One region of the Neobacillus sp. S1227 genome, then DNA from elsewhere that is predicted to be linked to it. Evidence: a T-box and tRNA genes for the amino acid it is inferred to sense, from the RefSeq annotation. Region 1 holds a T-box; the other holds one or more tRNA genes.
What was found. A T-box is a leader RNA that pairs with one kind of tRNA and senses whether it is charged. The one in region 1 lies ahead of ileS (isoleucine--tRNA ligase), so its partner is inferred to be a tRNA-Ile.
Positions count from the first base shown of each region.

Region 1 (7,984 bases):
AGATAGGGATAATGCTGAGCAATTTTTTAGCATAAATTGAGAAAATAATGGTCGCTGCCAGCGTCACAAGTGCCACTGAGAAGTGAAGCATACTATACTTTCCGGCCGGGTTGTTCATTGCCATTCCTACCGCAGTTCCAGAAATGGCGAGGCCAATTACAACTATGACCGGTCCAACAACAATTGGCGGCAGTAAGTTCATAATCCACCGATGCCCCGCTCTGCTTATAATTAAAGCAACAATTCCATAAACAAGGCCAGCTAAAAATGTACCCACCATCGCGGCTGCAGGTCCGCCAGAGGCTTTTGCGGCAATTATCGGTGCAATATAAGCGAAAGATGAACCGAGATAGGCAGGAACCTGAAATTTCGTAATCAATAGGAATGCCAACGTTCCGAGTCCGCTGGATATTAGTGCTATCGCTGGTTCTAACCCAACCAAGTATGGTACCAGGATTGTTGCCCCAAACATCGCAAACAAATGCTGCAAGCTTAAGGTCAGCCATTGGGCCGGTTTTGGTCTATCTTTAACATCTAGGATTGGTTGATTACTCATTTTCTGTTCTCTCCTAATTTATTTATTGTTTTCTTTATTTTCTTCATTTGTTCAAATAAAAAACCCTCTTTGCCGTGTAGTTGACAAAGAGGGGTGAAAGGCACACCAGAAAATGATCCAAGGTTTGCGCTTTTCCCTTTGTCAGCCTCACTGGACTGAAATTAAAAGGGCTGCTATTTATTTGTCATATATACTTACTTGATCAACATTATCTACTTCCAGCAGCTCAACGACAATTTTTTCATTGTTTGAAGTAGGGATATTTTTCCCAACATAATCTGCTCTAATTGGCAGTTCCCTGTGGCCGCGGTCGACCAGGACAGCAAGCTGGATGGAAGCTGGACGTCCAAGGTCCATAAGGGCATCAAGCCCAGCCCTAACTGTTCTTCCTGTATAAAGAACATCGTCCACAAGGACTACTTTTTTGTCACTTATGTCAAACGGAATATCCGATCCTTTTACGAGTGGTTCATGACTTTCCGTTTTCTTTGTTAAATCATCCCGATAAAGAGTGATGTCTAATTCACCGACTTGAATCGGACTACCTTCAATTTGGGCTATTTTTAAAGCGAGTCGTTTTGCTATATAAATTCCTCTGGTCCGAATTCCTACAAGCACGCAATCTTCGATTCCTTTGTTTTTTTCGATGATTTGATGGGCAATCCTTGTCAACGCCCGCCCGATTGCCTGTTCATCCAGAACAAGTGCTTTTTGGCTCATAGTCTCACCTTCTTATTATACTGATATAAAAAAACCTCTCGCCAGTGGTGGCGAGAGGGAAACAGTTATTCCTTAGGGAAATAACTTATTAACCGTTCCTTCTCGGCCTCACGGGACCGACTTAAAGGCTTATTAAACTATAGTAAGCATACTTTAATTTATTCTTCCTGTCAACGATTATTTCTTAACCGGTCAAGAAGCTCTTCAAAATCTTCCGGAAGCGGGGCTTCGAATTCTAGATACTCATTAGTTCTTGGATGTATGAAACCGAGCAGACCGGCATGCAATGCCTGTCCATTTAAATCAAGTGTTTTTCTTGGTCCATATTTAGGATCACCGGCAAGCGGATAACCGATATATTTCATATGGACACGAATTTGATGGGTCCTGCCTGTCTCCAATTGACATTCCACGAAGGTAAAATCATTAAACCGCTCAAGGACACGAAAATGAGTAACAGCATGCTTGCCGTTATCTACAACCGTCATGCTTTGCCGGTCTTTTTGGTCTCTCCCAAGCGGAGCATCGATGGTTCCATATTCATGCGGGATCACTCCATGAACAATCGCCTTATACTTCCGGGTCACAGACTTTTCCACCAATTGGTTGACAAGGCTTTCGTGGGCTAAATCATTTTTCGCTACCATTAACAGCCCTGATGTATCCTTGTCAATCCGATGCACAATACCGGGTCTTAATACACCATTAATACCAGATAAATCTTTACAATGTGCCATTAATCCATTAACAAGTGTCCCTGTAAGGTGCCCAGGTGCAGGATGAACCACCATACCTTTTGGCTTATTTACGACCAATACATCCTTATCTTCGTAATAAATATCTAAATCCATTTCCTCCGGAACCACGTCCAATTCTTCCGGATCTGGAATGGTAATAATGATTAAATCATTTACACTGCATTTGTAATTTGTTTTTACAATTTTTCCATTCACAAGTACATTGCCTTCTTTTATCCATTCCTGCACCTGTGTTCTAGACCATTCTTCATTCAGGCCGGAGATTACTTTATCAATCCTGTCTCCTTTTTGTTCCTCAAGAATGGTGTGTTCCATTTTCTCCATAAGACTTCTCCTTTGACGACTTCTCTTCAAACAGCATTTGAATCATTAATAATCCAACACCAATAACTAATGCTGAATCGGCAATATTAAATACAGGGAAATTATAGCCAAAAATAAAGGTATGAATAAAATCAACAACCTCTTTACGAACAACTCGGTCAATAAAATTCCCGATCGCACCTCCAAGCATTAAAGCAAGAGATACCCCTAACAGCCATTTTCCCTTGGCTGCTTTGTAAAGATAATACATAATCGCAATAATAACAATAACCGTAATGACATAAAAAAGCCACATCTGCCCTTGAAGGATTCCCCATGCGGCCCCGCGATTCCGGTGAGAAGTAATATATAAAAATTTATCAATGATGGGTATACTTTCACCGATATACATATTTTTTTCAATAAGCCATTTAGTAATTTGGTCGAGCACAATAACGAATAGGGCGATTAAGTAATAATACACTTAGAAATACCTCCAACATAAGCTAAACTTGCTCCCTTAGTTTAGCATACTTAATCGCTATATCACAATGAAACAAAAATTATGGTGTGGGGAAGATCGGTTTCTTGCAATAGCCGCCAAGCAAGCTGGAATCATTGACTGTTCTAACGGTTGGAATCAAATTTAACAGGTCGAGGGGTAATAATTCACCGGAAAGTTCACATTGTCCGAAATTTCCTTCTTTGATTTTTTTCAGCGCCAAATCGATGTCCGCCATTTCCTCTTCTAAGATTGTTGTAAACCAATTCTTTGTTTGTTTGTTGTTTAATGACTTTTCGATTTCTGTTTTTGTTTGACGGAGTTCTTGAAACAGCTTTTCCTGCATTGCATTCATAGTGTTAATACCTCCGTTATGTTATTTGTTTTATTATTACCGATCGTTTTCCATTGACCCGGATAATAATTTGACATCAGCAACAACAATTAACGGAGGTGGAAATAAATGAAAACCCGCCGATTGGCGAGTCCATAGAACGGATCATGAGGCTAGTTTAATTTTTACTTTTTTATTAGCAAAATGAAAGAGGCTGACAAGTCAGCCCCTTTCATTTTACGCTAAGTGTGAATAATTTTCTTTTACAACTTGAGAACAGCGTGGACAAAGAGTTGGATGTTCCTCATCTTGGCCAACATCAGGCGTCACAACCCAGCAGCGATCACAAGTTTCACCTTCTGCTTTTGTCACCACAATGGCCGCTGTATCCAATTTCAAGGCATCTATAGGCGCCTCATCATAGCCACCAGCCACTTCAAAACCAGATACGATAAACAATTGCTTCAAGTTCTCTGAAACAGAATCAAGCAGCGCTTTTGTATTATCATTTACGTATAAGGTTACTTTCGCTGTTAATGACTTACCGATAACCTTTGCATTCCGTGCTTCTTCAAGTGCCTTTAAGACATCATCGCGCAACTTTAAGAATGCAGACCATTTCTCCTCCAACACTTTAGCACCAGGAAGTTCCTGATATTCTGGAAGGTCTGTCAACTGAACACTTTCTTCCTGAACCTTCGGAATATATTTCCACACCTCATCTGCAGTGTGAGAAAGGATTGGTGAAACCAATTTGGTAAGAGCAAGCAATGCTTCATATAAAACGGTTTGAATTGCCCGGCGTTCTGGATGATCAACAGCTTCAATGTACAGAACATCTTTTGCAAAATCTAGGTAAAACGCGCTTAAATCAAGCGTACAGAAATTATTAACAGCATGGTAAATGCCAGCATAATTGTAATTTTCGTAATCATTACGAACACTGTTAATTAGTTTATTCAATTTAACTAGCATAAACTGATCCACTTCACGCAGGTTTTCGTAACCAACTTTATTCACTGCTGGGTCGAAGTCCGCTAAGTTGCCAAGCAAGAAACGGAAGGTGTTTCGGATTTTACGATATACCTCAGCAACCTGTTTTAAAATCGCGTCGGATACACGGACATCCGATTGATAGTCAACGGAAGCCACCCATAAGCGTAAAATATCTGCCCCCATTTGATTCATAACTTTAGCAGGGACTACAACATTTCCTAACGATTTACTCATTTTTCTGCCTTCCCCATCAAGGGCAAATCCATGGCTTAATACTCCCTTATACGGTGCCTTGCCTGTTACGGCTACTGCAGTTGACAAGGAGGAGTTAAACCAGCCGCGATATTGGTCAGAACCTTCAAGATATAGGTCGGCAGGCCGCACCAAGTCTTCTCTTTCAAGCAGTACTGCCTGGTGGGAAGAGCCAGAGTCGAACCAAACGTCCATAATGTCGGTTTCCTTCGTAAACTTTCCGTTCGGGCTGCCAGGATGCGTAAACCCTGCCGGCAGCAGGTATTTTGCCTCACGCTCAAACCAAATGTTTGAGCCATGATCGCGGAATAAATTAGAAACATGTTCGATTGTTTCGTCAGTAATGATTTCTTCGCCATTCTCAGCGTAGAATACCGGAATAGGTACTCCCCAGACACGCTGGCGGGAAATACACCAGTCGCCGCGGTCACGGACCATATTGAACAGTCTTGTTTCACCCCAGGCTGGCACCCATTTCGTTTCTTTAACCGCTTCAAGCAATTGGTCGCGGAAATCTTTAATGGACGCAAACCATTGCGCAGTTGCCCGGAAAATGACCGGCTTTTTTGTTCTCCAGTCATGTGGATAGGAGTGTGTAATGAATGTAAGTTTTAACAAAGCTCCTTTTTCCTCTAGGGCTTGGGAAATCGGTTTGTTGGCCTCGTCGTAAAATAACCCTTCAAATCCAGGTGCTTCACTTGTCATATTTCCTTTATCATCAACCGGACAAAGAACATCCAAACCGTATTTCTGGCCAACATGGAAGTCATCTTCCCCATGACCAGGAGCAGTGTGAACGCAGCCAGTACCAGCATCGGTTGTAACATGTTCACCTAACATAACAAGTGAATCACGGCCATATAATGGATGACTGGCAACTACATATTCAAGCTCAGCCCCTTTGACCTTGTTTAGAACGGCCGCTTCTTCCCAGCCAATTTCATTCGTTACACTTTCCAATAAGCTTTCAGCCACAACATATTTTTTATCATTTACAGATACTACCACGTAAGTAAGCTCAGGATGAACCGAAATTCCCAAGTTGGCAGGAATGGTCCATGGGGTTGTTGTCCAGATGACGATTTCCGTATCCGTATCAAGAACTCCCTTGCCATCCTTCACCGGAAAACCAACATAAATGGAAGGTGAACGTTTATCTTTATATTCAATTTCTGCCTCAGCCAAAGCGGATTCACTTGACGGAGACCAATATACTGGCTTCAATCCTTTATAGATATAACCTTTTTTCGCCATTTCTCCGAAAACCTTGATTTGCTGGGCTTCGTATTCTGGCTTTAAAGTGATATATGGATTCTCCCAATCACCGCGGACACCAAGTCGTTTAAACTGGGTCCGTTGATTGTTAATCTGTTCAAGCGCATATTCTGTACAAAGCTGACGGAATTCAGCTACGGACATTTCCTTCCGTTTAACCCCTTTATTCGTTAAAGCCTGTTCAATCGGCAGACCGTGCGTATCCCAGCCTGGCACATATGGGGCATGATAGCCGCTCATTGACTTATAGCGGACAATAAAATCCTTTAAGATTTTATTTAGGGCGTGGCCCATGTGGATATCACCGTTTGCATATGGAGGCCCATCATGCAAAACAAACATTGGACGCCCTTTTGTGCGTTCCTGCACTTTTTGGTAAATATTCATTTCTTCCCATTTTGCCTGCATATCCGGTTCTCTTTGCGGAAGATTGCCGCGCATTGGGAAATCTGTTTGCGGCATTAATAACGTGTCTTTGTATTCCATTTTATTTCCTCCAATACCTTTCTATTGAACAGAATTGACATTCTTGCAAATAAAAAAACCTCCTCATCCCAAAAAAGGGACGAGAAGGTTTTATTCCCGCGGTACCACCCTGATTGATAGAAATATCTAATTCTATCCTCTTGCTTCATTCATAACGTGAATACACGCCTTAGTCTACTGTTCTAAATTTAGAAGTTCGACTTCGGAACTCAAGGGTGATTTTCCAATCTTTCGGCTTTATCGGGCTTCCACCATCCCCGACTCGCTAAGAAGCATCTTGAAAAATTGTACTGTCCCTGTCTTCGTCAATTTCATTCGATTAATCTGTTAAGAAATTATATGCTACGAAAGAGTTGTTCGTCAAGCTAATGAATCCTCTTCTTCGTGGATTTTCAGCTCTGTTGCATCAAGTTCGTACTCTAAGAGGTGATCCCAATCGTCAGTATTCAGCATATCGAGCTGTGCCTCAATCAGCATTTTGAAACGAGTACGGAAAATTTTTGACTGCTTCTTTAAATCCTCTATCTCTAGAGCAATCTTTCTGGCTTTAGATAGGGATTCGTTTACGATGCGGTCTGCATTCTTTTCCGCTTCCTTGACGATTAGCTTCGCTTCCTTTTGGGCATTGCGTTTTACTTCTTCCCCTGCCTCCTGGGCAATCACAATCGATTTATTAAGTGTTTCTTCAATACTTGTAAAATGCCCTAAACGCTCCTGCAGATCAGTTAAGCGCTCTTCCAATTCTTTTTTCTCTCTAAGGACAAGCTCGTAATCCTTGATAACCTGATCAAGAAATTCGTTTACTTCATCCTCGTCATACCCTCTAAATCCTTTATTAAATTCTTTATTATGAATATCTAACGGCGTTAACGGCATGATGCCACCTCCAACAATCTGTGCAATGTATGTAAATGTGAATATTCGACAAGTTTTTCGAAAATCCTGCAAGAAAATAAATTATTTTTGTCTTCCTACAGAAATTCGCCATTTATCTTTCTTTGTCTTTCCGTCTATACTGGACAATCTCACCCTTCCATGGCCCCGGACTGACAGCATATCGCCAATTTCACAAATAAAGGCCGGGCTTTCAATCTGAGTCCAATTAACCTTAACAAGGCCCGCAGCAATATAGTTTTGCGATTTTTGCCGGGAAAGATTATAAACACCAGAAATAACAGTATCCAGCCTTAATGAAGATACTGTTAATTCATGCTCCTCCCATAATTCTTTAGGAGAAATTATATTTTCGGGCGGCTTCTCCAATAAATGAACCGTTGTTTTACCGATTGATTCAAGATTACTACTGATATAACCGCTGATTTCCTTTGCTGCCAAGAACTGGATTTGCCCATCATCGACAAGAATATCGCCAAATTTCCCACGTTTTAGCCCCAACGACATCAATGTACCCAAGACGTTGGGATGTTCAATTTTGACAAACTTCTTTGGATAGTCAATTTCAAACAAGCTGATTTGAAAGTCCTCTTGAACTGGCACTAGATATTCTGGAAATAGAAGCGCCCTTTTTCGTTCTGCTCCGGGCCAGCCGCCAAAGAATTGATATTTTACATCACCATTTTCACCGATGATCGTTTTTAAGATATGCTGTTCTCTTGGGTCAAGGAAGTCCGTTAATTTCGGGGCATACTGAAGTTCCACAGTGTTTTTCCACTGCGTGACCTGGTCAATATAATCCCGTTCTTCTGGACGAAAATGCTGATATATATTCATGCTCTAAAAACCAACCTATTTTTAATTATTAGGAGAGCCAGACAGCTACATAGCTTAAGCCCCGCGATGCA
Region 1 covers NZ_AP038276.1:1,826,387-1,834,370, reverse strand. Annotated here, with positions in the region: gene ACZ5AE_RS09455 (solute carrier family 23 protein) at 1-556, opposite strand, end outside; gene pyrR (bifunctional pyr operon transcriptional regulator/uracil phosphoribosyltransferase PyrR) at 734-1,276, opposite strand; gene ACZ5AE_RS09445 (RluA family pseudouridine synthase) at 1,447-2,358, opposite strand; gene lspA (signal peptidase II) at 2,330-2,821, opposite strand; gene ACZ5AE_RS09435 (hypothetical protein) at 2,901-3,194, opposite strand; gene ileS (isoleucine--tRNA ligase) at 3,411-6,182, opposite strand; T-box leader at 6,255-6,494, opposite strand; gene ACZ5AE_RS09425 (DivIVA domain-containing protein) at 6,543-7,058, opposite strand; gene ACZ5AE_RS09420 (YlmH family RNA-binding protein) at 7,140-7,913, opposite strand; gene ACZ5AE_RS09415 (YggT family protein) at 7,942-7,984, opposite strand, start outside.

Region 2 (7,984 bases), 2.0 Mb from region 1:
GCGAAGTATAGGGGCTGACGCCTGCCCGGTGCTGGAAGGTTAAGAGGAGGGGTTAGCTCACGCGAAGCTCTGAATCGAAGCCCCAGTAAACGGCGGCCGTAACTATAACGGTCCTAAGGTAGCGAAATTCCTTGTCGGGTAAGTTCCGACCCGCACGAAAGGCGTAACGATCTGGGCACTGTCTCAACGAGAGACTCGGTGAAATTATAGTACCTGTGAAGATGCAGGTTACCCGCGACAGGACGGAAAGACCCCATGGAGCTTTACTGTAGCCTGATATTGAATTTTGGTACAGCTTGTACAGGATAGGTAGGAGCCTGAGAAACCGGAGCGCCAGCTTCGGTGGAGGCGTCGGTGGGATACTACCCTGGCTGTATTGAAATTCTAACCCGCACCCCTTATCGGGGTGGGAGACAGTGTCAGGTGGGCAGTTTGACTGGGGCGGTCGCCTCCTAAAATGTAACGGAGGCGCCCAAAGGTTCCCTCAGAATGGTTGGAAATCATTCGCAGAGTGTAAAGGCACAAGGGAGCTTGACTGCGAGACCTACAAGTCGAGCAGGGACGAAAGTCGGGCTTAGTGATCCGGTGGTTCCGCATGGAAGGGCCATCGCTCAACGGATAAAAGCTACCCTGGGGATAACAGGCTTATCTCCCCCAAGAGTCCACATCGACGGGGAGGTTTGGCACCTCGATGTCGGCTCATCGCATCCTGGGGCTGTAGTCGGTCCCAAGGGTTGGGCTGTTCGCCCATTAAAGCGGTACGCGAGCTGGGTTCAGAACGTCGTGAGACAGTTCGGTCCCTATCCGTCGCGGGCGCAGGAAATTTGAGAGGAGCTGTCCTTAGTACGAGAGGACCGGGATGGACGCACCGCTGGTGTACCAGTTGTCTTGCCAAAGGCATCGCTGGGTAGCTATGTGCGGACGGGATAAGTGCTGAAAGCATCTAAGCATGAAGCCCCCCTCGAGATGAGATTTCCCATAGCGTCTAGCTAGTAAGATCCCTGAAAGATGATCAGGTTGATAGGTCAGAGGTGGAAGCGCGGTGACGTGTGGAGCTGACTGATACTAATCGATCGAGGACTTAACCAAATCGAAAAGCGGAAGCGGCCGGTTAGCAACGTATGGCCTGGAGGACTTTGACTGAGATAAGTGTAAACTCGCCGATTGGCAAGCGGGTTAGGCGCAGACAGAGGCGTAGTTGAACTTATGCGTTCAGAATTTAGTAATAAATTCTGATTAGCTAAAGGAAACACGATGAGCGCAAGCGAATCGATGTTGACTTATCGTAGGGAAAAGACCGAAGGACACTAGTTGCTGGACGCTGGAGCTACACAATGAACAATGTAATTTGGTGAACTCGTTCTTATTTACTTCTTCTATATTATCTAGTTTTGAGGGAATGAAATCCCAATAATCATTATTATACCTTGCGGGTGTGGCGGAATCGGCAGACGCGCTAGATTCAGGTTCTAGTGGTAGTAATACCGTATGGGTTCAAGTCCCTTCACCCGCACCAAAGAGACTAAAATGCGGAAGTAGTTCAGTGGTAGAACACCACCTTGCCAAGGTGGGGGTCGCGGGTTCGAATCCCGTCTTCCGCTCCAAACATGCCGGGGTGGCGGAACTGGCAGACGCACAGGACTTAAAATCCTGCGGTAGGTGACTACCGTACCGGTTCGATTCCGGTCCTCGGCACCATTATTTCTCTATTGGGAAATAGCACAGATTGGTAGAACACTACGTTCGGGACGTACAGGTCGTTCACTAAATCCTTTTTACCCGATTATCTAAAAGTATGGGGCCTTAGCTCAGCTGGGAGAGCGCCTGCTTTGCACGCAGGAGGTCAGCGGTTCGATCCCGCTAGGCTCCACCATTTAATTTAAATATGTAATTTGGCGGTGTAGCTCAGCTGGCTAGAGCGTACGGTTCATACCCGTAAGGTCGGGGGTTCGATCCCCTCCGCCGCTATTATATTTTGCCAATTTTATAATGGAGGGGTAGCGAAGTGGCTAAACGCGGCGGACTGTAAATCCGCTCCCTCAGGGTTCGGCGGTTCGAATCCGTCCCCCTCCACCATTTATAGGGGCATAGTTTAAAGGTAGAACTAAGGTCTCCAAAACCTTCAGTGTGGGTTCGATTCCTACTGCCCCTGTTACAATTACATAATGGGCCTATAGCTCAGCTGGTTAGAGCGCACGCCTGATAAGCGTGAGGTCGATGGTTCAAGTCCATTTAGGCCCACTCTAATAGAAAACAGTCTAAAACCGAGTCCGTGTGATTCGGTTTTTTTATTTGATTTTACCGTTTTGGAAAACATAAAGGAAAAGAGTTATGGAGGAGGACATTATGCCTGAACTGCCGGAAATGGAAAACTATAAGATTCTTTTAAGTCAAAAGATTGCTGATAAAACCATTACCGATGTCCAAGTAAACCGTGAAAAATCGATAAATGTGAATCTCGAGCTTTTTAAAAGGACCGTTCTTAATCAAAAAATAACTAACATTTCTCGAAGGGGGAAGCACCTTCTTTTTCACCTCCAAAATGGTCAGCTTTTGTTATTGCATTTAATGCTCGGAGGATGGATGTTTTATGGCCAAGAAGCGGATAAACCTAAACGAACTATACAGGTTCAGCTTTCTTTCGGAAATGAACATTTATACTTTATTGGTCTGCGTCTGGGATATCTTCATTTATATTCCCGTCAGGAAGCAGAAGAAAACCTTTCCCATCTAGGGCCGGAGCCGCTGAGCAGTTTTAGATTGGAGGAATTTATGAAACGAATTGGCAGCAAGCATGGCCGATTGAAGACCACACTCTTGGATCAGGAGTTTATTGCAGGAATTGGCAACTGCTATTCTGCTGAGATCTGCTTTGATGCAGAAATTTTGCCAGCCAAAGACATTGATGACATTAGTCCATCTAGCCGTTCTCAATTGTTTCAATCGATGAAAAAAATTCTCCAAGTGGCCATTCAAAATGGAGGTTACATGGAAAATCCCACATTCAAGGGTGATAAAATAACGGGCGGTTTTAATCCATTATGCCAAGTATACGACCGTGAGGGGGAGAAATGCAGACGTTGCGGGGCCATAATCGTAATGGAAAAAATCTCTTCCCGGAACACTTTTTATTGTCCAGATTGTCAAAAGTAGTACTGTTCCCTGCCGAATTTCGGCGGGTTTTTTTATTAAACGAAAAAATTAACCAATTTGTTAAAATTATTGTTTCCGAATTTGTTTAAATGTACTATACTATATACAATTAAGTATAACACATTTAGATATATATAACATATTTATTGTGAATAAGGGGGTGTTAATGATTAAACTCACCAAGCGTCAGGACGAAATTCTGCAGATTGTAAAGGAAAACGGCCCGATAACCGGTAAAGAAATTGCGGAGAAGCTCTCTGTTACCAGAGCGGCATTAAGACCGGACCTTGCAATCTTGACCATGTCCGGCAGTCTGGATGCCAGACCGCGTGTCGGGTATTTTTTTAATGACAAATTAGAAGTAAAACGGCAGGCGAAGAAGTTTATTCAGCAAAAGGTATCCGATTTTAAGGCTCATCCAATCGTAGTTGAAAAATCAACTTCTGTTTATAATGCGATTGTCCAGCTGTTCCTCGAGGATGTTGGAACACTTTATGCGGTGGATACAGAAGGTAACCTTGCAGGTGTAATATCCAGAAAGGATTTGCTCAGGGCTGCACTTGGGAACAAAAACCTGCAGGAATTACCCGTAAGTGTCATTATGACAAGAATGCCTAATATAATCACGATTAATCCAGAGGAAACCTTGCTGGAAGCGGCCAAAAAAATGATTAATTTTCATATTGATTCCTTACCGGTGGTAAAGGAAGTCGATCATAAAAATAATACATATTTGTTGTTGGGGAGAATTACCAAAACGACAATAACAAGGGCCTATTTAGAATTTATGGAAGAAAAATAGTTTAAGGGGAGTTGCTGTGATTTTGGTACAAAAGGAAGTTGTCTACGTAGTATCTGACTCGGTTGGTGAAACGGCTGAGCTTGTTGTAAAAGCAGTGGCAACACAGTTTAATGGTGGACAGGTAGAAATACGCAGAAACTCATATGTAGACGACATTGAAGACATTGAAGATGTGATTATTTTGGCAAGAAAGGACCATTCCATCATTGCCTACACCATCGTCATTCCGGAATTAAAAGATTATTTAGATAAGCGTGCCATGGAAGAGGGGATAATGGCAGTTGACCTCCTCAACCCATTAATGAATGCATTTACAACAAGGTTTAACAAACAACCCCACCACCAGCCTGGCTTAATGAGAAAATTAGACGAAGAATATTTCCGCAAAATCGAGGCGATTGAATTTGCTGTGAAATATGATGATGGACGGGACCCAAGAGGCATTATGAAGGCTGATATCGTTTTAATCGGCGTGTCCCGGACTTCAAAAACGCCGCTGTCCATGTACCTTGCCCATAAGCGTTTTAAAGTGGCCAATGTGCCGTTGGTTCCAGAAGTGCCTCCGCCAGATGAACTTTTTAAAATACCGAGAAAAAATTGTATTGGTTTAATTATTTCACCAGATAAATTAAACGAAATTCGCACTGAGCGCCTAAAAGCACTTGGGCTGGGCTCAAAGGCGAATTATGCGAGCTTCCAGAGAATTCTCGACGAACTAGATTATGCCGAAAAAATCATGAAACGCGTAGGCTGTCCTATCATAAATGTTTCGAATAAAGCAATCGAAGAAACTGCAGGTTTAATTTTAGACGTGTTGAAAAAAGAGAGGAGCTTTTAAATCATGGAAAAATTCGTTTATTTATTTCATGAAGGCCATGGCAATATGCGGGATTTACTTGGGGGAAAGGGAGCGAATCTAGCAGAAATGACAAGAATCGGCCTGCCGGTTCCATATGGTTTTACCATTACAACGCAAGCTTGCAATGCTTATTATGAGTCTAATAAAACTATTCCAGCTTCAGTAGAATCACAGACATTAGAGGCCTTAAGACTTTTGGAAGAAAAAATGAACAAAAAACTCGGTGACCCGCAAAATCCCTTACTTGTTTCGGTTCGATCCGGTTCAGTTTTTTCAATGCCTGGGATGATGGATACCATATTAAATCTGGGGATGAATGACGAAACAGTTGTGGGCTTGGCTGCATTAACGAATAATCCTCGATTTGCTTACGACTCTTATCGCCGATTCATTCAAATGTTCAGCAACGTGGTCCTTGAAATTGATACGTATTATTTTGAACAATTTTTAGAAGAGACGCGCGAACACAAGGGGTATACCTCTGACCCTGAAATGACTGCGGAAGATTGGAAGGAAGTCATTGTTGGCTATAAGGAAATTGTCAAAAAGCATACTCGCAAGGACTTCCCGCAAAATCCAAAAGAGCAGCTTTTCCTTGCTATCAATGCGGTATTCAATTCTTGGAATAATCAACGGGCGATTGTTTACCGCCGCTTAAATAAAATCCCGGATCACCTTGGAACGGCCGTTAATATCCAAAGCATGGTGTTTGGTAATATGGGGGACGACTCAGGAACAGGAGTTGCTTTTACAAGAAATCCTTCCACCGGTGAGCATGTGCTTTATGGTGAATATTTAATAAACGCTCAAGGCGAAGATGTTGTTGCCGGTATCCGTACCCCACAGCCAATTGCAACCCTTAAGGATGAAATGCCTGGTGTTTACCAGCAGTTTTCAGAGACATGCCAACGCCTTGAACAGCATTACAAGGAAATGCAGGATATTGAATTTACTGTTGAACGCGGAAAACTATTCATCCTCCAGACACGGAACGGAAAACGTACAGCTCAGGCGGCTATCCGCATTGCTGTTGAGATGGTGAAGGAAGGAATTATCGATAAAAAGACAGCGCTGCTTCGTGTCGATCCTGACCAATTAAACCAACTGCTGCATCGCCGAATCGATGACAAGGCTGAAAGACGAATATTAGCTAAAGGCTTGCCGGCATCACCAGGTGCCGCTACGGGCCGGGTTGTTTTTGATGCCGATGAAGCGGAGCAATTAAGAAATGAAGGTAAAAAAGTTATCCTAGTTTCTCCTGAAACCACTCCGGATGACATCCACGGTATGGTTGCAGCACAAGCTATTTTAACTAGCCGAGGTGGAATGACAAGCCACGCTGCCGTGGTTGCCCGCGGTATGGGGAAAGCTTGTATTTGCGGCTGTGAAGCCCTAAAGATTGACATGAAAGCAAAACAATTCACTGTGGGTGAAACAGTTGTTAAGCATGGGGATATTATCACGGTTGATGGTTCAACAGGTGAAATTATGCTTGGCGAAATCCCAATGATCGACCCTGAATTATCAGAAGAGTTCCAGCAGCTTCTTGCTTGGGCCGACCAAGAACGCAAAATAGGAGTCCGTGCAAATGCCGATAATCCCGAGGATGCCAGGAAATCATTTGAATTCGGTGCCGGCGGAATTGGATTGTGCCGGACAGAGCATATGTTTATGGATTTAAAGAGGATTCCAATCGTTCAAAAAATGATTTTAGCAGAAACCTATAGTGAGAGAATGGAAGCACTTGAAGAACTTTTACCGATGCAGCAAGGTGATTTTGAGGGAATTTTCGAGGCAATGCAAGGTCTGCCGGTAACGATTCGTTTATTGGATCCGCCGCTTCATGAATTCTTACCGAATAAAGAAGAGCTTTTAGTAGAAGTAACAAAACTGCAAATTCTCAATCCGGATTCTGAAGAGTTAAAGCAAAAAGAACTGCTGCTGAAAAAGGTTCGCCAGTTGGATGAGTTCAATCCAATGTTGGGCCACCGCGGCTGCCGCCTTGGCATGATACATCCGGAAATTTATGATATGCAGGCAAAGGCGATTTTCTATGCTGCCGTTAGAGTAGCGGAAAAGGGCTTGGTAGTCCAGCCTGAAATCATGATTCCACTTGTAGGCCACGTTAATGAATTGAAGCAAATGCGTCAGTTGGTTGTCGATGCCGCTGTCCGTGTTCAGGAAGAAAAGGGCAAGGCCATTAACTACACGATCGGTACGATGATTGAGATTCCACGTGCAGCTTTAACTGCAGATCAAATTGCCGAGGAAGCTGATTTCTTCTCCTTCGGAACGAATGATTTGACGCAAACAACATTCGGCTATAGCCGTGATGATGCAGAAGGGAAATTCTTGCAGGCATACATTGAAAACAAGGTACTGCCAGAAAATCCATTTGCTGTTCTTGACCAGGATGGTGTCGGTAAGCTTGTGGCAACCGGCGTTAAGCTTGGCCGTGCAACAAAGCCTTCTTTAAAAACAGGCATTTGTGGGGAACATGGCGGAGAGAAAAGCTCAATTGATTTCTGTTACCGGACTGGTTTGGATTATGTCAGCTGCTCGCCATACCGCGTGCCGCTTGCACGTTTGGCTGCTGCACAGGCCACCATCCGTCATGAAGCAAATCGTGAGGAAGTGTATACAACTGCATAAGTTGATTGAGAAGGCGGCACTGCTTTAGGTGCCGTTCTTTTTTGTACCCAGAGTTAAGATATGATTCGCCGATAGAAGGTTTGGTGCATTGACAAAAGTCCTTTAAACATAAATATTTATCCTAAGAATACAATCTTTTAAACGTAACTTGATTTTTTATAAGGGTTTAGTGTTTTATTTTTTGCAAATACTATGAAAAAACTTAAAAGGGGCCATAAAAATGGGGGCAATTGAACGCAGCGGCTTTCGGTTCGTGCCGGAATATAGCGTAATCCAGCAAAATGGAGCAATTCACGTCTACAATAAGGAAGAGTTTATTGAGGAAATCCAATTTCAGTTTGCCGGGAAGTTTCCGGAATTGGACCAAATTGAAGAATTAGTGGACAAGTATTGTGAGTTACATAATATTTAGGGAACGCTTGTTCGTTTTGGTTTTTAATGGTATAATCTAAATTGCAATAGAATAGGACTTCTCAAGGGTGGGCGGCACATCTCCTAATGAAAGGGGGTGATGCTGT
Region 2 covers NZ_AP038276.1:3,824,352-3,832,335, reverse strand. Annotated here, with positions in the region: rRNA gene ACZ5AE_RS19095 (23S ribosomal RNA) at 1-1,089, shown strand, start outside; tRNA gene ACZ5AE_RS19090 (tRNA-Leu) at 1,430-1,516, shown strand; tRNA gene ACZ5AE_RS19085 (tRNA-Gly) at 1,530-1,604, shown strand; tRNA gene ACZ5AE_RS19080 (tRNA-Leu) at 1,610-1,698, shown strand; tRNA gene ACZ5AE_RS19075 (tRNA-Ala) at 1,798-1,873, shown strand; tRNA gene ACZ5AE_RS19070 (tRNA-Met) at 1,895-1,968, shown strand; tRNA gene ACZ5AE_RS19065 (tRNA-Tyr) at 1,992-2,076, shown strand; tRNA gene ACZ5AE_RS19060 (tRNA-Trp) at 2,082-2,152, shown strand; tRNA gene ACZ5AE_RS19055 (tRNA-Ile) at 2,168-2,241, shown strand; gene ACZ5AE_RS19050 (Fpg/Nei family DNA glycosylase) at 2,347-3,153, shown strand; gene ACZ5AE_RS19045 (helix-turn-helix transcriptional regulator) at 3,320-3,955, shown strand; gene ACZ5AE_RS19040 (pyruvate, water dikinase regulatory protein) at 3,978-4,793, shown strand; gene ppdK (pyruvate, phosphate dikinase) at 4,797-7,466, shown strand; gene ACZ5AE_RS19030 (YbxH family protein) at 7,687-7,878, shown strand.
Region 2: it encodes a tRNA-Ile, which carries the amino acid that the T-box ahead of ileS (isoleucine--tRNA ligase) is inferred to sense. The anticodon was not compared.